Regions from separate parts of the Kineococcus endophyticus genome, predicted to be linked through region 3. Evidence: riboswitches for the same ligand, from Rfam matches in the RefSeq annotation. Region 3 holds a riboswitch; each other region holds the start of a gene.
What was found. Region 3 has a riboswitch for S-adenosylmethionine ahead of AB1207_RS09200 (O-acetylhomoserine aminocarboxypropyltransferase/cysteine synthase family protein). Riboswitches for the same ligand answer to the same signal wherever they lie in the genome.
Positions count from the first base shown of each region.

Region 1 (4,637 bases), on a different contig from region 3:
GAGGCCGGGTTCGTCGAGCTGGACCCAGGTGGCCCCGGCCGCGGCGTAGGCGGTCAGCAGACCCTCGTAGGCGCCGAGCAGGTCCTCGAGCCGGCTGATCGGCGCGAAACCCTCCGGGCTGCCGTCGGCGGCCTTCGCCAGCAGGAGGAACGTCACCGGCCCGACGACGACGGGGCGGGTGAGGAACCCGTCGGCGAGCGCCTCGGCAAACTCCCGGACCCCGCGGTCGTCGGCGGACCGGAACGCCGTCGTGGGCCCGATCTCGGGGACGAGGTAGTGGTAGTTCGTGTCGAACCACTTCGTCATCTCCAGCGGGGCCAGCGCTCCGCGCCCCCGGGCGATGGTCGAGTACGCCTCGAGGTCCACCCGGCCGTCGGCCCCGACGAGGTCCGCGAAGCGCTCGGGCACCGCCCCCACGGCGACGGCGGTGTCGAGGACCTGGTCGTAGGCGGAGAACGAGGACGGGATGGACGCGTCGTGCGCGGGCAGGCCCAGCGCGTTCAGCCGCCGGACGGTGCCCGCCCGCACGGCCGCCAGGGCCGTTTCCGTCGCGGCCAGGTCGGCGCGCCCGGACCACAGCGCCTCCAGGGCCTTCTTCGTCTCCCGGTCGGGGCCGATGCGGGGGTAGCCGAGGACGGTCGCGGTCCACGCCGGCTGGTCGGTGGTCGGGTGCTGGCTCATCGGGAGGCTCCTCCTACCGCGCGGACGCGGCGTTCGGCGGGACGCGTCAGGTTCGTGTGATCGCGCAGGTGGTCGAGCAGGTCGAGGACGGGCTCGACCGCGTTGAAGGTGTAGAGGTGCAGACCGGGGGCCCCGGCGGCGAGCAGGTCGCGCGCCAGCCCGGAGGTGAACGCCGTCGCCGCCCGGCGGCGGACCCGGACGTCCTCGGTGTCCAGGGCCGCGAGCAGGGCCCGCGGGGCGGGCACGCCCGTGAGCTCGCCGATCCGTTCCAGCCGCCGCACCTCGTGGGTCACGGCGAGGCCGGGCAGGAGCGGGATGGTGACGCCCGCGGCCCGGGCGCGGGCCACGAACGCCGCGTACTCCCGGGCGGACCAGCCGACCTGGCACACGGCGAACTGCGCGCCGGCGTCCTGCTTGGCGCGCAGGACCGCGAGTTCGTGCCCGTCGCGGTCCCGGGGGAACGCGGCGACGGCGAGGCTGAGCGGGGGGACGTCGACGGGGAGACGCCCGCCCCGCAGCGCGAGGCGCCGCCGGTCGGCGACCTGGAGGAGTTCGACGAGGTCGCGGGCCGTCGCGACGCCGTCGGGGTGGGGACGGAACTGCGCCGCCCCCGTGCCCGCCGGCGGGTCCCCGCGCAGGGCGAGGACGTTGCGGACGCCGGCGTCGAAGAACTCGCAGGCCAGGTCGACGACCTCGCGGCGGGAGGAACCGACGCACGTCAGGTGCGCCATCGCAGGCACGGCCGTGGAACTCAGGACGTGGGCCAGCAGGTCCCGGCTCGGTCCGCGCGTCGCGCCGGCCGCCCCGAACGTGACGGACACGAAGTCCGGCTGCGTGGCCAGCAGGTCGGACAGCCTGCGCCACAGGGCATCCCGACCCTCCGGCGAGCGGGGCGGGAACAGTTCGAAGCTCAGGGTCGGCCGCCCCGCCGCACCGGCGACGAGGGGCGCGAGGGTCATCGGGCCGGTCCTGCGCCGGGACGCGGGGACGGGTCGACAGGGGTGCTGCTCATCACGTGCTCCATCGGCCTGGCGTTAGCACCCTCGCCCGGGCTCGGGGGGTTGCTGCGGCGTCGTCGAGCCAGGACTCTCGGCCGCTCTGGATGGTGTTGATCGACCATAGAGCGGTCCGCGCGACCTCCACAAGTGGCTCCCCGAGATTGCGCCGGTCGTCCCCGGACGACCACCCGGGCGGCCCAGGACGGGCTCAAGGGGAGTTCGCGGCACGCCGATGTTGATCGGTCGGGCTCCTCGTGGCAGGCTCCTGCACAGGTCATGAGCGCCAGCGACAAGCCCCGGCTCGCTGGCCGGCAACCCTCCTCCGCGGTGGGGTGCCCCGGGTGACGACCTGGCCGGTTCCGTGGTGGAGCCGGCAAGCGCGGACCTCACCGGGGCGACCCGGTCCTCCCGGTAGGGTCCCCTCCCCCAGGAGTTCCTGCGTGAGCACCAGCACCCTGTCCCCCGCCCGTCCGCGCTGTCCCGGGAGTTCCGGGGCCGTCGACGCGCTGCTGCCCGTCGTCGGGGCCGACACCCTCGTGCCGCTCGCGACGGGAGGTTCGACCACCTACGCCAACCTCGACAACGCCGCCAGCGCCCCCGCCCTCGTCGCCGTGGCCGCGCGGGTCGCGCAGGTGCTGCCCCACTACGCCAGCGTGCACCGCGGCGCGGGCTGGCTCTCGCGCGTCTCCACGGCGCTGTTCGAGCAGGCGCGCGCGGAGGTCGGCGCCTTCGTGGGGGCACGCCACGACGACCTCGTCGTCCTCACCCGCAGCACCACCGACGCCCTCGACCTGCTCTCGCGCGCCGTCCCGGCCGGGGGACGCGTGCTGGTCGCCGACGTCGAGCACCACGCCAACCTGCTGCCGTGGCAGCGGTCCGCCCGCACGACGGTGGTGCCCGGCGGCGCCGACGCCGAGGAGACGACCGCCCTCCTGGAGGCCGAGCTGGCGACCGGCCGGTACGCCCTGCTCGCCGTCGCGGGCGCGTCCAACGTCACCGGGGAGGTGCTGCCGCTGCGCCGGCTGGCCCGCGCCGCGCACGACGCGGGCGCGCGGATCGCGGTGGACGGGGCGCAGCTCCTGCCGCACCGGCGGGTCGACGTCGGGCGGGACGGGATCGACTACCTCGCGCTGTCCGGGCACAAGCTCTACGCGCCGTTCGGCAGCGGGGCGCTCGTCGGGCGGCGCGACTGGCTGGACGCCGCCGAGCCCTACCTCGCCGGCGGGGGCGCGACGCTCGACGTGCGGCACGACGGCGTGCGCTGGGCCACCGGCCCCGACCGGCACGAGGCGGGGTCCCCGAACGTCGTCGGCGCGGTGGCGCTGGCGCAGGCGTGCACCACGCTCGCCGCACTGCCCCCGGGCGCGCTGGAGGAGCACGAGGCGGCGCTGCGCGCCCGGTTGGTGGACGGGCTGACGGCGCTGGCGGGGGTCGAGGTCGTCCGGCCCCGTCCCCGCGACGCCGTGGGCGTCGTCACCTGCACCGTTCCGGGCCGGTCCGTCTCGGAGGTCGCGGCCTACCTGTCCGCCGAGCACGGCATCGGCGTGCGCGACGGCCGGTTCTGCGCCCACCGGTTCGCGGACGCCCTGGGGCTGGCCGACGGCGGCCTGCGCGTCTCCACGGGGGTGGGCACGACGTCCGCCGAGGTCGACCGGCTGCTGGCCGCGCTCCGGCGGTTCGTCACGGACGGTCCGGAGCTGGACTACGGGGTCGTCGACGGGCACTGGGCCCCGCTGTCCGACCCGCGTCCGGCGCCAGGGTCGCTGCTCGCCGCCGCCGGGCCGCTGCGGTGACCGGCGTCAGGCCAGCGGTTCGCTGCTCGGACGGGGCCCGTCGCCCGTGGGGGGCGCCTCCTGCGCGAGCACCTCGTGCAGCTCGGCCTCGAACTCGGTCCAGCTCAGCTCCCCCGGACCGGGTTCCAGACCCGGACCGCGGTCGTGCGCCGGACCGTCGGCGGGGTCGTGGCGCCGGGCGTCGTGGAGGTCGGCCGGCGACCACGGGAACCCCCACTGGCCGTGCCCGGCCAGGGCGAGCCCCTGCACGACGATCGAGCCCAAACTGGTTGCGGCAGCGCACCATCGCGCCCACGTCCCACGCAACACCTCGCACCTCCGCTCTCGGGTGCCCCACTGTCGCACACGCGCGGCGAGCCCGGGAGGTCCTCCGCGACTCCGTCCACCACGCACCCCGGGAGACCCCGTGACCACGCCCCTGCACCTGTTCCTGGACGTCGACGGAGGGGGGTGGCACCCCGCCGCCTGGCGCTGGTCGCGCAGCACCCCCGACGAGGTCTTCTCCCCCGGCCGGCTGCGCGGGTTCGCCGTCACGGCCCAGGCCCAGGGCCTGACCGGGCTGACCTTCGAGGACTCACCGCTGCCCGACGCGCGCAACCCCGTCGGGCACCTCGACGCGGTCCAGCGCGCCGCCTTCCTGGCCGGGACGACGGAGGCCGTGGGGCTGCTGCCGGTCGCGGCCACCACCTACTCCGAGCCGTTCCACGTCGCGGCCCAGATCGCCTCGCTCGACCACTCCAGCGCCGGCCGCGCCGGGTGGATCGCCACGACGTCGCCCGCCGCCGTGGCGCGCAGCGTCGACCTGCCGGTCGCGCCGGACCCGGCCGGCGAGCTCGCGGACGTGGTGCACGCGGTCCGGTCCCTGTGGGACTCCTGGGAGGACGACGCCGTCGTCCGCGACGTGGCCACCGGCCGGTACGTCGACCGCGACCGGTTGCACCACGTCGACGTCGACACGGGCCGCTGGTCGGTCAAGGGGCCGCTGACCGTGCCCCGGTCCCCCCAGGGGCACGCGGTCGTCGTGGTCCGCGAGGAGGACCTGCGGCACCGGGCCGACCGGAGCACGGCGGACGTCGTGCTCAGCGGGGACGCCGGCGCGCGCCGGGCCCTCGGTGGCCCCCTCGTCGTCCTCGACGTCGAGGTCGTCCTCGACACCGACGCGCAC
Region 1 covers NZ_JBFNQN010000009.1:227,650-232,286, forward strand. The annotation lists gene metE (5-methyltetrahydropteroyltriglutamate--homocysteine S-methyltransferase) at 1-681, opposite strand, end outside; gene AB1207_RS14640 (methylenetetrahydrofolate reductase) at 678-1,640, opposite strand; SAM riboswitch class I at 1,699-1,790, opposite strand; SAM riboswitch class IV at 1,952-2,065, shown strand; gene AB1207_RS14645 (aminotransferase class V-fold PLP-dependent enzyme) at 2,120-3,472, shown strand; gene AB1207_RS14650 (hypothetical protein) at 3,479-3,721, opposite strand; gene AB1207_RS14655 (LLM class flavin-dependent oxidoreductase) at 3,879-4,637, shown strand, end outside.
Region 1: it holds a riboswitch for S-adenosylmethionine, as region 3 does, so the genes downstream of both, AB1207_RS14645 (aminotransferase class V-fold PLP-dependent enzyme) here and AB1207_RS09200 (O-acetylhomoserine aminocarboxypropyltransferase/cysteine synthase family protein) in region 3, are expected to answer to the same signal.

Region 2 (4,637 bases), on a different contig from region 3:
ACCACGACGAGCAGGACGAGACCCAGCCAGAACTGGGGCAGAGCAGCGGCCACGACCTCGACGCCGGACCCCACCGTCGTCGCCCACCGGCTCCGCCCCGCCGTCAGCAGCGTCGACGCGACGGACAGGACCCAGGCCGTGACCAGCGCCGACACCGTGAGCACCAGGGTCGGGCCGAACTGGCTGCCGATGACTTCCACGACGGGTTGCTTGAACGTGTACGACTCGCCGAAGTCGAAGCGTGCCAACCCGGCGAGGTGGTGCAGGTACTGCACGACCAGCGGGTCGTCGAACCCGTAGGCCGCTCGGACGGCTGCGACCGCCTCCGGGGTGGGGTGCTGGGACGCACCGCCCAGCACCGCGACGGCGGGGTCCCCCGGGACCAGGTTCCCCAGCAGGAAGACGATCGTGCCGACAGCCCACAGGAGGCCGATCGCGCCGGCGAGCTTCAGGGCCCACCGGCGTGCCGCGGCACGACGCGGACCGGACGGGCGGGCCACCGCGGGCCGGACCTCGAGGGTCGGGGTGGAGGTGCTCATCGTCGTCTCACTCCGTCAGGTAGGCGTCGTGCAGCACCGGTTCGCCCTCGGACGTCTCGATCCAGACGTCCTTCAGCTCCTTGCGCACAGCGAGTCGGGTCTGGACGGGGTAGAGGCCGACCGCCCAGGCGTGGTCGGCCACCATCTGCTGCGCCTGGGCGTACAGCACCTTCTGCGTGCCCGGGTCGGTGGTCGCACTGGCCCTGAGCAGCACGTCGTCCAGGGCGGGATCGGCGTCGAAGGCCACGTTCTGGCCGTTGTCGACGTCGAGGGTGGCCTGCGAGAACTGGATGTACATGACGTGCGGGGTGGGGGAGTTCCAGTAGGTCCCCAGGGCGTCGTACTTGGTCTCGTCACCCCAGACGGAGTTCATCGAAGAACCGTCGAGGGGTTCGAGGTCCACCTCGATGCCGACGAGCTTCTCCTCCGCCTGGATGTTCTGCAGGATCGTGACGTCCCCGGGGGGCGTCTCCCCGCTGTCGGAGTTGTAGGGCAGCAGCACCGTCAACCGCCGGCCGTCCTTGGTGCGGTACCCCTCGGAGTCCCGGCCGGTCCAGCCGGCCGCGTCGAGGAGGCGTCCGGCTTCGGCCGGGTCGTAGGGGTAGGGGTCGTGCGAGGCTGCGGAGTAGGAGGGGGTTCCACTGGAGATGGTGTTCCCCTCGTACGGGTAGACGCCGCCGTACGCGCTGTGCACGGCGGCCTGGGCGTTGGAGGCGTGCGCGAACGCCTTGCGCACGCGGACGTCGGAGAAGACGTCGCTGCGCGTGTTCAGACCGAGGCTGAAGGGGGAACCGGAGTGGACGAAGCTGCTGAGCTGCAGGTCCGGATTGGACTCCGCCGATTCCTGCGACTCGGCGGGGAGGTTGAAGATGGCGTCCACCTGACCGCCGGCGAGCGCACTGTAGCGGGTGGTGTTGTCCTTGAGGAACCGCCAGGTCACCCCCTCCAGGTAGGCTGGTCCCTGGTGCTTGGCGTTCGCCGGAGCGGAGTTGTAGTTCTCGTTCCCGACGAGCTCCACGTCTCGGGCACGGTTCCACCGCTTGACCACGAAGGGTCCGGTGCCGACCGGCGACACGCAGTTCTGGGCCAGGCCGCGGGCCATGGCCTTGGGTGATTCCATGCCGAAGAACGCCTGGCTCAGAGCGATGAGCAAGGGGGAGTAAGGGCGCAGGAGCTCGATGCGGACGACGTGGTCGTCGACGGCCACGGCCTGCTTGAAGTAGGACGTCAGGTACAGCAGGTCGGTGGACGACTGCGTCGCGGGGTCGAGGATCTGGTGGAAGTTGGCCACCACCGCGGCGGCGTCGAAGGGAGTGCCGTCGGTGAATTCGACACCCTTCTTCAGGGTGAAGTCGTACGTCAGACCGTCCGGGGAGATCGTCCAGCTGTCCGCCAGCCACGGGACGACCTGACCGTCGGAGGTCGCCGAGACGAGGCTGTCGAGGTACTGCCGTGCGATGTAGGTCTGGGGCATGTCCCCGCTGTTGTGCGGGTCGAGGCAGGTGGGTTCCCGGTCCGTGGCGTAGACGGCGGTCCCCCCATCGACCCGGCGACCCACTCCTTCCGACCCGGACGAGGTTGCGGCGCAGCCGCTCAAGAGGACCGAAGCCGCAACGGCGGCAGTGGACAGGGTTCTCCGACGGGTGGGCACAGTGCTCCTGGGGGACGTGCTCGCGAGCGAGGTGAGCAGGTGGGGTAGGCCCGCGGGCGACGCCGCGCAGGTGGGGGGTGAGGGTCCGGTCAGGCCGGACAGCAGCTGCTCGACTGCCGAGCGAGGTCGACGTGGCGCCGGCGCACCAGGTGGACCCGCGGTCGCTCCGCGGCTCCGTTCACGTTCTGCACGACGTCCTCCGCACTCCATCGTCTTGGCGGAAGCACCTGTCGGAACCCGTGGGACCCGGTGGTTGCTGCGGCGTCGTCGAGCCAAGTCTCTCGGCCGCTCTGGATGGTGTGGTCAGTCAAGCGACTCGGAGTCGAACGTGTCAACCCCGAGTCCCGCACTGCAGCGCGACGTCAGGTCGGGAACTCCGTCCCCGGGCAGTTCCGGAGGCGCGACGTCTCCTCGTCGAAGGCCCTCGGACGTCAGCCGAGCAGAGCCTCGGCGGTCCGGTGGTCGGTGACCAGGCGGTGGACGATCCCGCTGCGGCAGGCCGCCCGGACGGCGTCCGCACGGTCCTCCCCGACCGCGACGGCCGTGACGTCGGGGATGGAGCGCAGTTCCTCGGTGGTCACCGAGATCGCCCGGTCCGACAGCCCGGGAACCTCGAGGACCGAGCCGTCCTGCGCGAGGAGCGTCGTTCCGACGTCGGCCACGACACCCGCGTCGTCGCAGGCGGTCTGCACCGCGGCGGGCAGCGCCGAACGCAACCCCGAACCGTCGCCGCGCCAGGAGCCGATGCCGACGACGGCGCGGTCCGTCCCGCCGTACAGGGCGAGGGTGGCCGCGATCGACGTCTCGGCCCGCAGGGTCCGGGCGCTGCCCGGGGTGTCGGCGAGGAGAGGGGCGTGCAGGACCCAGGCCCGGCCGGCGGTGCGCGAGCCCACCGCCCGCACGAGGTCGGCGGGGCCGGAGGCGAGGGGTTCCTGGGCCAGGCCGCCGACCAGCTGCACGACGTCGACCTTCGGCAGTTCCGGCAGGGCGTCGACCACCGCCCGCAACGTGCGTCCCCACGTGATGCCGAGCCGCTGACCGTCCTCGAGGAGGCCGGCGACGATCCGCGCGGCGGCCGCACCGAGTTCCGCGCGTCGTCGTTCGGGCGCCTCGGCCGCCGTGGGCACGACCACGCACTCGGGGACCTGCAGGTGCGCCGCGAGCCGCAGCGAGCTCTCCACCTGCACACCGGCCGGTTCGCGCACGGTGAAGGTGATGATGCCGTCCTTCACCGCGCGGTCGATGAGGCGCGCCACCTTGAACCGAGACACCCGCAGTTCGTCGGCGATCGCGCTCTTGGTCGCCCCGTCCACGTAGTAGCGCCGTGCGGCGGTGGTCGCTCGCAGGGCCTCCAGCGCGCTGTCCACGCGGCTCCTCCCGACGGGTTTCGTTGACACCAGGACTCCCGCGGCACGATAGTGCAGTTCACCGTTGAGCGTACCCCCGCTCAACTGAGCGCCTGGAGGAGTGCGTGAGGTTCTACGCGGACAGCGCCGACGTCGAGCGGGTCGAGGCCCTGCTCCGGGCCGGGCTGGTGAGCGGTGTGACGTCCAACCCGGCGATCCTCGACCGCGCCGACCGCGGCGCCGGCGACTTCCCCGAGCTGTACTCCCGCTACGTGGCGGCCGGTGCGGAGGAGGTGTTCTTCCAGACGTGGGGGAGCAGCCCGTCCGAGATGGTGGCCAACGCCTCGCGCATCACCGACCTCGGTGACCGCGTCGTCGTCAAGCTGACCGCGACGCGCGCGGGGTTCTCCGCCGCCGCGGTCCTGCGCCGCGCGGGCGTCCCCACGCTCATCACCGCGGTGAACACCGTCGCCCAGGCGGCGATGTCCGCACAGGTCGGCGCGGCGTGGATCGCCCCCTACTTCGGGCAGATCGCCGACCGCACCGGCGAACCGCCCGTCGGACTCGTCGGGGCCATGCACGCGGCCCTGCGGGACAGCCCGACGCAGGTTCTGCTCGCCAGCGTGCGGAACCCGCAGGCGGTCGAACAGGCCCTGGCCGTCGGGATCAGGGCGTTCACCGCGCACCCCGACGTCCTCGACGCCTGCCAGACCGACGAGCACAGCGAACGCGCGCACGCCACGTTCGAGGACCTCGTGCTCCGCCGCGCCTGAACCGCCGCTCGCAACCCCCACCTCGACGAGGAGACCGCACGTGCCCGCTGAACGCCGCGACCTGACCGGATCGGTGGTCCTGGTGACCGGCGCGGGGGCAGGCATCGGAGCCGCCACCGCGCGGCAACTCCTGGAGGCCGGGGCCCGGGTGGTGCTGGCCGACCTCGACCCCGGCAGGGCGACGCTGGTGGCTTCGGGTCACCCGCCGGAGCAGTTCCTCGCCGTGCGGCTCGACGTGCGTTCCCCGGACGCGGCCCGCCAGGCCGTCGCCGAGGCCGTGCACCGGTTCGGTCGCCTCGACTCGGTGGTCTGCAACGCAGGCATCGGG
Region 2 covers NZ_JBFNQN010000008.1:159,555-164,191, reverse strand. The annotation lists gene AB1207_RS12965 (ABC transporter permease) at 1-539, opposite strand, end outside; gene AB1207_RS12960 (ABC transporter substrate-binding protein) at 547-2,013, opposite strand; gene AB1207_RS12955 (putative leader peptide) at 2,280-2,372, opposite strand; SAM riboswitch class I at 2,394-2,491, opposite strand; gene AB1207_RS12950 (sugar-binding transcriptional regulator) at 2,622-3,557, opposite strand; gene AB1207_RS12945 (transaldolase family protein) at 3,662-4,309, shown strand; gene AB1207_RS12940 (SDR family oxidoreductase) at 4,350-4,637, shown strand, end outside.
Region 2: it holds a riboswitch for S-adenosylmethionine, as region 3 does, so the genes downstream of both, AB1207_RS12955 (putative leader peptide) here and AB1207_RS09200 (O-acetylhomoserine aminocarboxypropyltransferase/cysteine synthase family protein) in region 3, are expected to answer to the same signal.

Region 3 (4,637 bases):
GTTCGACGGCGCGGACCACTCACTGGGGCACCCCGGGGACCCGGCCGGCACGGCGTCGGTCCTGCAGGAGCTGCGCACCGGCGTCCGCGCGTTCCTCGCGGGCTGAGCGCTCAGAACTCGAACAGGTTGCCGCGCAGCCCTCCTCCGCCGTACCCGCTGCGCAGGACCCCGCGTCGGCGCAGGACCGGGACGAGGTCGTCCAGGTAGCGGTGCAGCGTCACGGGGTGCAGGTCACCGGAGAGCAGGAACCCGTCGTTGCCGGCGTCCTCGCCGTACTCCTCGACGAGGTCGGCGAACTCCGCGGCCGTCCCGACGAGGCCGCTGCGGTCGGCGAGCCGTCCCTTGCGCGCCTTGCGCGCCAGCAGTTCCCGCAGCGGCGCGTCGGGCGTCCCGCCCCGCAGCGCCGCGACGGTCCCCCGGGACACGTGGTCGCCGAACACCGCCGGGTCCAGCGGACGGTCCAGCGGGAGCACCGTGAGGTCGGTCTCGAGGTCGCTGGACCAGTGCAGCGCCACCTCGCGCAGGACCTCCTCGGAGGGGGTGCGGGACGCGGCGACGACCCGGTCCGCCTCCTCCCGGCTGCTCACGAGCTCGGGTTTGACGACGAACAGCACGCGGACGTCGTCGGCCTTGCGCCCCGCCGCCGCGGCGGCGTCGAGAACGCGGGAGCGGTACGCGCGGACCTGCGCGACGTCCAACGGTGCGAGGGCGAGCTGGACGTCCGAGCGGGACCCCGCGAACGCCAGCCCCCGCGGCGAACCCCCGGGGGAGACCAGCACGGGTTCTCCCCCGGCGAAGGGCAGCGCGTTGAGCGGACCGTCGAGCGCGAAGTGCTCGCCGCGGTGCTGGAAGGCGTCGATGCGGGACCCGTCGGCGAACCGCCCCGTGACGGGGTCGGCGACGAGGGCCCCCTCGTCCCAGCTGTGCCACAACCGGCGGACGACGTCGATCCACTCCTCCGCCCGGTCGTAGGCGACGTCGTGCGCGACGGGTTCGCGTCCGACGTGCCGGGCGCTGCCGACGTCGGTGACGAGGTTCAGCCCGAACCGGTCACCCGACAGGTGCTGCAGCGTCGCCGCCTGCCGCGCAGCGAGGTAGGGCGGGGTGATCCCCGCGTTCACCGTGGGCACGATGCCGAGGTGGCTCGTCGCGGCGAACAGGTAGGGCGCCAGCAGCAGCGGGTCGTGCTTCGGCCCGCCGTACGCCGCGCGCACCCGCAGGTCCAGCGTGGCGGGGTTCCCGAGCGAGACGGCGTCCTCGACCACGACGAGGTCGAACCCGGCGCGCTCGAGGTCGCGGACGGCGTGCGCGTACAGGTCGGGCCGGGTCCAGTCGTCGTTCCACGCCTGGTAGTCCCGGCCCCAGCCCTGCGGGCCGAAACCTCGGGAGAAGAAGTACCCGAAGTGCTGCAACCGGCCCATCAGGACCCCACCTCCACCAGGGTCTCCTCGGGTGCGGGTTCGTGCGTCGCGGCCAGCGCCCGTTCCAGGTCGGCGACGAGGTCGGCGGATTCCTCCAGGCCGATCGACAGGCGCAGCAGACCGGGCCAGATCCCCGTCTCGAGCCGTTCGGTCTCGGTGCGGTGCGCGTGGGTGGTGCTGGCCGGGTGGATGACCAGCGACCGCACGTCCCCGACGTGCGTCATCCGCGTGAACAGCTCGACGGCGTCCACGAACCGTTGCGCCGCAGACCGTCCGCCGGCGAGCGTGACGGACAGGACCGCCCCGGTGCCGAGCGGCAGCAGACGCTGCGCGACGGCGTGGGAGGGGTGGTCGGGCAGGGCCGCGTGGTCGACGGACACGACCTCGGGACGCGCCAGCAGCCACCGGGCCAGGAGTTCGGCCGTCGCGCTCTGGCGGGCCACCCGCAGCGAGAGCGTCTCCAGGCCCTGCTGGACGAGGAACGCGTTGAAGGGCGAGATGGCCGGTCCCAGGCGAGACGCGACGACCCCGCGGGTGTGCTCGACGTAGGCGCGGCGCGGCCCGTACCGGTCGACCCAGCTCACCCCGCCGAGGACCCCGACGGGGGAGGTGAGGTGCTCGAACCCCGACCAGTCGAACCCCTCCCCCGTCACGACGACGCCCCCCAAGGCGGACCCGTGTCCGGCGAGGAACTTGCTGGCGGAGTGCACGACGACATCGGCCCCGTGCTCCAGGGGGCGCAGCAGGTACGGCGTCGCGAAGGTGTTGTCCACGACGAGCGGGACGCCGTGGCGGTGGGCCACGGCGGCGACGGCCGGGACGTCGAGGACGGCGTTCTTGGGGTTGGCGATCGACTCGGCGAAGAAGGCGCGCGTCGTGGGGCGCACCAACCGTTCCCAGTCGTCGGGACCGGCGGCGAAGTCGACGGCGATCCCGAGCCGGGCGAAGTTCTCCAGGAACAGCCCGCGCGACCCCTCGTAGAGGTCCGCGGCGGCCACGAGGTGGTCCCCGGCCCCGAGGATCCCGAGCAGGGCGACGGTGAGGGCGGCCTGCCCCGTGCCGAGCAGCAGCGCGTCCGTCCCGCCCTCCAGGGCGGCGAGGCGTCGCTCGACGGCGGCCGTGGTCGGGTTCCCCATCCGGGTGTAGACGAACCCGTCGTCCTCCCCGGCGAAGCGGGCCCGGGCCTGCTCGAAGTCGTCGAAGACGAAACCCGCCGTCAGGTGGACGGGGGTGACGCGGGCGCCCGTCACGGGGTCGGGTTCGGCGCCGGCGTGGACCTGCCGGGTGGCGAAGGACAGGGGGGTGCTCGGGACGTGCGGCATCGCAGGGCCTTCCGGGTGCGGGGCGGGTGAGGTGTCGGGGCGGTCAGGCCCGACAGGTCATCCCGGCGCTGCGCAGCAGGTCGATCACGAGACGTCGCGTCAGCGGTGCGTGCTCCATCGGTGGTCCTCTCCCATCGGTCCTGGCGGGAGCACCGACCCGGTGGGGCGGTTGCTGCGGCGTCGACGAGCCAGGTCTCTCGGCCGCTCTGGATGGCACCTCCAGTGGAGAGCACCGCGGCCCGGACTGTCAAGCGCTTCACACGATCGGGGTAGCGTGCGGCGGCGTGATCCTCACGGCGATGCTCTTCTACCCCGGCGGCGAGCACCTCACGAGCTGGCGGCTGCCGGGCGGCCGACCCGCCGACTACCTCTCGGTCGGCTACTACGAGGACTTCGCGCGGACGGCGGAACGGGCCGGGTTCGCCGCTCTCTTCTACGCCGACGAGCTCTACGTGTGGGACCGGTTCCCGTCGGGGGTCGAGCACGTCGCGAACCTGCGGCCCGAACCCTTCGGGCTGCTCGGGGCCCTGACGCGGTGCACCGAGCGCATCGGCCTGGTGGCGACCGTGTCCACGACGTACAACGAGCCGTTCCACACCGCCCGCCAGGTCGGGTCCCTGGACTTCCTCAGCTCCGGCCGCGCGGGCTGGAACCTCGTGACGTCCGCGAGCGATGAGGAGGCGCGCAACTTCGGCCTGGACCGCAACCTCGACCACGCGGCGCGGTACCGCCGCGGCGCGGAGTTCGTCGAGGTCGTGCACGGTCTGTGGGACAGCTGGGACGACGGAGCCGTGGCCCCGGACGTGGCGAGCGGCCGGTACGCCGACCCGGCCGGGATGCACGTGCTCGACCACGAGGGCGAGTTCTTCCGGGTCCGCGGTCCCCTGAACCTGCCCCGGCCGCCCCAGGGCCGGCACGTGCTGTTCCAGGCCGGGTCCTCGGAGGACGGGCGCCGGCTCGCGGGGCAGCACGCCGAGGCGGTCTTCGTCCCCGGGTCGGCCCCGCTGCCCGGCGCGCAGCGGCTGTACGAGGACTACAAGTCCCGCGCCGTCGCGGCCGGCCGCGCGCGGTCGGACCTGCTGGTCCTGCCGGCCCTGTCCCCCGTCCTCGGCGCCACGACCGCCCAGGCGCACGAACGGGTGGACGAGATCGAGGCCCTCACACCGGACCGGCTGAGCCTGGACTGGCTGTCCCACCACCTCGGCGTCGACCTGTCCGACCGCCCCCTCGACGAGGAGTTCCGCTTCGACTTCGCGGGCGGCTCGAACCAGGTCCAGACCGTCTACGAGGGGATCCGCAAGCTCGTCGACCGCGACCGGTTCACGCTGCGCGAGCTGTACCGCGTGATGCTGCGGCGGCGGTTCCTGCCCGGGACCCCCGAGGAGGTCGCGGACTGGATGACGGAGCGGTTCACGGCCGGCGCCGCCGACGGGTTCACGCTCGCGTTCTCCTCCGTCCCCCAGGGGTTGACGGAGTTCGCCGACCAGGTCGTGCCGCTGCTCGTGCGTCGCGGTGTGCTGGCCCCGGAACTGCCGGAGGCGACGCTGCGGGGGAACCTGGGCCTGCCGGTCCCCCGCAGCCGCTGGGCCTGACTCAGGCGCCGAGCTCGGCCAGCCGCGGGACGACCTCCTCGCCGAAGCGGCGGACGCTGCCGGGCTCGAAGTACCCGCGGAACCCGCCGTGGACGTGGGTCACGCCGAGCGCGGCGAAACCTCGGCACTTCTCGACGAACCCGTCGACGTCGGCCGGGTCGGCGACGTCCATGACGGTCTTCTCGATCTCGCCGTAGTCACGGCCGAGGTCGTCGCAGTGGCGTTTGAGCACCTCGAGCTTGTGGGCGATGTCGTCACCCCCGAACAGGTTGCACGCGTCGCCGTACTGCGCGACGAGGCGC
Region 3 covers NZ_JBFNQN010000005.1:295,835-300,471, forward strand. The annotation lists gene AB1207_RS09190 (alpha/beta hydrolase) at 1-106, shown strand, start outside; gene AB1207_RS09195 (LLM class flavin-dependent oxidoreductase) at 111-1,421, opposite strand; gene AB1207_RS09200 (O-acetylhomoserine aminocarboxypropyltransferase/cysteine synthase family protein) at 1,421-2,743, opposite strand; SAM riboswitch class I at 2,855-2,960, opposite strand; gene AB1207_RS09205 (NtaA/DmoA family FMN-dependent monooxygenase) at 3,028-4,335, shown strand; gene AB1207_RS09210 (LLM class F420-dependent oxidoreductase) at 4,337-4,637, opposite strand, start outside.

Region 4 (4,637 bases), on a different contig from region 3:
CGCCGGGGTCGTGCCGACCCCGGTCTGAGGACCCCCGGGTGAGTGCCCCGGGTCAGTCCGCGTCGAGCGGCAGGAGCACGTCCTTCACGTCCGCGTTCGTCGCGAGGTACTCCTGGACCGCGGGGTCCTGGAACGTCGCGACGAGCGCCTTGATGTTGTCCGAGTCCTTCCACCGCGACCCGATGGTCAACTGCCCGGCGAACTCGTCGGGGGCGGTCGGGGCGAAGATCTGCTGCTCGATCGGGATCTTCGCCGCCAGGTAGTACTCGGTGTAGCCGACGGCCGCGTCCAGGTCGGGCAGCGCGCGGGACTGGGCGCCGAAGTCCAGCAGCGTGAAGTTCAGGTTCTTGGGGTTGGTCGCGATGTCGTCGACCGTGGCCTTCCCGACGTCCGTGCCCGGCTTCAGCGTGATGAGCCCGGCCTTCTGCAGGACGAACAACCCCTGCGACTCGTTGGCGGGGTCGGAGTACAGCGAGACCGTCCCGCCGTCCGGGATGTCCTGCGGGCTCCTCCACTTCGCCGACCACAGGCCGAAGCCCCAGCGGAACACCGGCGTGGCGGCCTCCTCCCGGAAGTCGGGGTTCGCCTGCAGGACCTGCCCGAGCCAGAGCTTGTGCTGGTAGATCGTCCCGGCCACCTCGCCGTCGCTGACGGCCCGGTTGATGGTGTTCGAGTCGGCGAGCGCCTTGAACGCGACCGTGATGCCGTGCTTGGGGGCGACGTCCTTCGCGATGAACTCGATGAGGGCCTCCTCGCGGGCGTTGCCCTCGGCCGTGGCGACGTACAGCGTCGCGCCCGCCTGGGTGTTCGCGGTGGCGTCGCCCCCGAGGCGCGGGACGACGATCGCGGCGGCGGCGCCGAGCAGGACCACGGCCCCGCCGGCGACGAACGGCCAGCGCCGCCGCTTGCGGATCTCGAAGCCGTGGTCGTCGGTGGTGGGTTCGCGGGTCTCAGTGGACAAGGGTCTTCTCCGGGTTCTGGGTGGTGTTCTGCGTGGTGTTCTGCGTGGTCTTCTGAGGGGTGTTCCGGGGGAGGGTGCGCGTGGGGGCCGAACGGCGGCGCGTGCGCGGATCGGCCGCGCGGGCCAGGGCGTCGCCGGTGAGCTGGACGAGGGCGACGAGCGCCACGAGGACGACGATGGTCGCGATCATCACGGCGTGGTCGAAGCGCTGGTACCCGTAGGTGACGGCGACGTAGCCGATGCCGCCGGCGCCGATGGTCCCGGCGATCGCGGAGTACTCGATCATCGCGATGGTGTTGATGGTCAGCCCGCCGATGATGGACGGCGTGGCCTCGGCCAGCTGCACGGTCGTGACGACCTGCAGCGGAGAGGCTCCCGAGGCCTGCGCCACCGTGACGAGGTGCGGCGGCACCGAGCGCAGGGAGTTCTCGACGATGCGCGCGAAGAACGCCGTGCCGGCCAGGACCATCGGGACGACGGCGGCGCGGATGCCGATGTTCGTGCCGGTGACGAACCGGGTGAACGGGACGAGCGCGGCCATCAGCACGAGGAACGGCAGCGACCGGCCGGTGCTGACGACCCAGGACAGGACGGTGTGCGCGGCCCGGTGCTCGAACAGCCCGCCGGGGGCGAGGTTGTGCACCAGGACGCCGATCGGCACGCCGAGCAGGACGACGATCGTCATGACGATGCCGACCGTGAGCAGCGTGTCGAGGAGCGCCGGCGCGATGAGCGCGGGGATCTGCGCCAGCGGGGTGTCGAGGTCCGAGGCGGCGGCGACGCTGAGCGGGATCACACGAGGTCCAGTTCTCGAGGGGTGGTCGCCGGGGTGGTCGCCGGGGTCTGCGCGTGCAGGCCGCGGCGGTCGAGGGCGGCGGTGAGGGCGGTGGGGTCGACCATCGCGGGGACGCCGAGGGTGGCGTGCCCGACGGTGCGTCCGGCGACGGTCCCGACCGACGCCCCGAGCAGGGCGAGGTCGTGGCCGAGTTCGCGCGAGGCCGCGGTGAGCCAGTCGGCCGGGACGTCGTCGCCGCGGTAGTGGACCTCCCAGACGACCAGACCGCCCGCGTCGCCCACGCCGCGGCGGGGCAGCAGCGCCGCCCCGACCGGGGAGGCCGGGTCGCGCAGCACGTCGAGCAGGGGTGCGGCCTCGACGATGCGTCCGTGGTCCAGGCGGGCGACGGCGTCGGCCACGTCCACGACGGTGTCCATCTCGTGGGTGATGAACAGGATCGCCAGGCCGAGGTCGTCGCGCAGTTCCCGCAGCAGACCCGTGATCGACGCCGTCGCCTGCGGGTCCAGCCCGGACGTCGCCTCGTCGGACAGCAGCACGCCGGGGCGCAGGGCGAGGGCGCGGGCGATGCCGACGCGCTGACGCTGCCCACCCGACAGTTCGTGGGGGTAGCGGTCGGCCAGCCCGGCCAGCCCGACCCGCTCGAGGAGCTCGGCGACGCGCCGCTTCCGGTCCCGGGGGACGACGCCGAGGTAGCGCAGGGGGAGTTCGACGTTCTGCGCGGCCGTGCGGCGGGTCTGCAGACCGTCGCTCTGGAAGATCGTCCCGATGCGGCGCCGCGCCTCCCGCAGCCGCTCCGCGCCGAGCTGGGTGAGGTCCTGGCCGCCGACGACGACCGACCCCGACGTGGGCCGCGTCAGCAGCGTCACGCACTGGGCGAGCGTGCTCTTCCCGGCACCGCTGGGCCCGACGACGGCGGTGATGCTGCCGGCGGGCACGGTGAGGTCGAGACGGTCGAGGACCGTCGTGGCGTGCGGGGGGTCCCCGTACGTCTTGGTGAGGTGGCGCAGTTCGATCACGACGACTCCTGGGCAGGGGGTCCAGCAGGGGGTCCAGCAGGGGGTCCAGCAGGGGGTCCGGCAGTCCGGGCAGGGGGGATCGCGGGCCCGGCGGGTGCGCCGGGTCCGGACGGGGGGCGAGCAGAGGGGTGCGCTCAGCGGGAGCGGGGACAGGCCTTCGACACGGGAACTCCAAGTTCGTCCTTGCCCGCACCACCTGCGGACCTGGTCCTCACCCGGAGCACCCCGTGACGAACCAGGGTTGCCGGCCAGCGAGCCGGGGCTTGACGCTGGCGCTCATGACCTGGGGGGACTCTGACAGCCGTCCGAGATCGTCGTCAAGCGGTTCCGGACGATCGGCGTCCGGAAAGGGTTCTCCGGCATGCGTTGCGCCGCAACGGTCCGAGTCCAGGTTCCGAAAAGCGGCGGCCGCTCCGGGGTGGGGGAGGAGGTACGCTGCGGTGGATCCCATCCAGAGCGGCTGAGAGACCTGGCTCGACGACGCCGCAGCAACCCCCCGGGGGTGCTACCGCCAGGTCCGATGGAGGACGCGCCGCGATGCCCCTGCACGAGCCCCTGAAGTTCGCCTACTGGGTCCCCAACGTCTCCGGTGGCCTCGTCGTCTCGACGATCGAGCAGCGCACGAGCCACGACCCGGCCTACAACGTCGAGGTCGCCAAGGCCGCCGAGCGCGTGGGGTTCGAGTACGCCCTGACCCAGGTGCGCTACCTCGCCTCCTACGGCGCCGACGCCCAGCACGAGTCGACCTCGTTCTCCCTGGCCCTGCTCCTGGCGACCGAACGCCTCAAGGTCATCGCCGCCGTCCACCCGTTCTTCTGGCACCCCGGTGTGCTCGCCAAGTTCGCCGCGACCACGCAGGAACTCACCGACAACCGCCTGGCGCTGAACATCGTGTCCGGCTGGTTCAAGAACGAGGCGACACAGCTCGGCGTCACGTGGCACGAGCACGACGACCGCTACAAGCAGTCCGAGGAGTTCATCGAACTGCTGCGCGGGGTGTGGAGCGAGGACGGCTACAGCCAGTCCGGCGACTTCTTCAACGCCACCGACATCACGTTCCGGCCGCAGCCGAAGGTCGCCCCGGAACTGTTCCAGGGCGGGAACTCCAGCGCCGCACAGGCCATGGCCGGCCGTGTGAGCGACTGGTACTTCATGAACGGCAAGTCCCTCGCCGGCGCGGCCCAGGGCGTCCGCGAGGTCTCCGCCCTCGCCGCCCAGAACGGCCGCACCGTCCGCTTCGGCCTCAACGGCTTCGCCCTCGTGCGCGACACGCGCGAGGAGGCCGAGGCCGTGCTCGAGGAGATCATCGCCAAGGCCGACCGCACCAAGGTCGAGGGCTTCGGCGCCGCCGTCCAGGAGGCGGGGAACTCCACGAAGGACGGCAAGGGCATGTGGGCGGACAGCGAGTTCCGCGACCTCGTGCAGTACAACGACGGGTTCCGCACCGGCCTCGTCGGCACCCCCGACGAGGTGGCGCGCCGTGTCCTGGCCTACCGGCTCGTGGGCGTCGACCTGCTGCTCCTGGGGTTCCTCCACGTCAAGGAGGAGGTCGAGGCGTTCGGCGAGCTCGTCATCCCGCGGGTGCGCGAGCTCGAGGCGCGCCTGGCCGCCGGGGAGGACCTGCAGCTCGGCGCCGAGCTCGACGAGGCCGTCGTCGCGGCGACGCAGCCCGTCCCGGCCTGACCCGCCCGTGCCGGGGAGGGGGACGGCTGTGCCGCGCGCTCGCGCTGTGCGGTCCGTCCCCCTCCTCGCGCTGCTGCTGGTGAGCGCCTGCTCCGCACCGGCGCCCGCGGCCCCGGGACCCTCGACGTCGAGCCCCCTGTCGAGCGCGACCCCTTCCACCCCGTCAGTGCAGCCGTCGTCA
Region 4 covers NZ_JBFNQN010000007.1:27,416-32,052, forward strand. The annotation lists gene AB1207_RS11045 (DUF3017 domain-containing protein) at 1-28, shown strand, start outside; gene AB1207_RS11050 (MetQ/NlpA family ABC transporter substrate-binding protein) at 53-961, opposite strand; gene AB1207_RS11055 (methionine ABC transporter permease) at 951-1,754, opposite strand; gene AB1207_RS11060 (methionine ABC transporter ATP-binding protein) at 1,754-2,773, opposite strand; SAM riboswitch class IV at 2,948-3,057, opposite strand; SAM riboswitch class I at 3,218-3,300, shown strand; gene sfnG (dimethylsulfone monooxygenase SfnG) at 3,311-4,456, shown strand.
Region 4: it holds a riboswitch for S-adenosylmethionine, as region 3 does, so the genes downstream of both, AB1207_RS11060 (methionine ABC transporter ATP-binding protein) here and AB1207_RS09200 (O-acetylhomoserine aminocarboxypropyltransferase/cysteine synthase family protein) in region 3, are expected to answer to the same signal.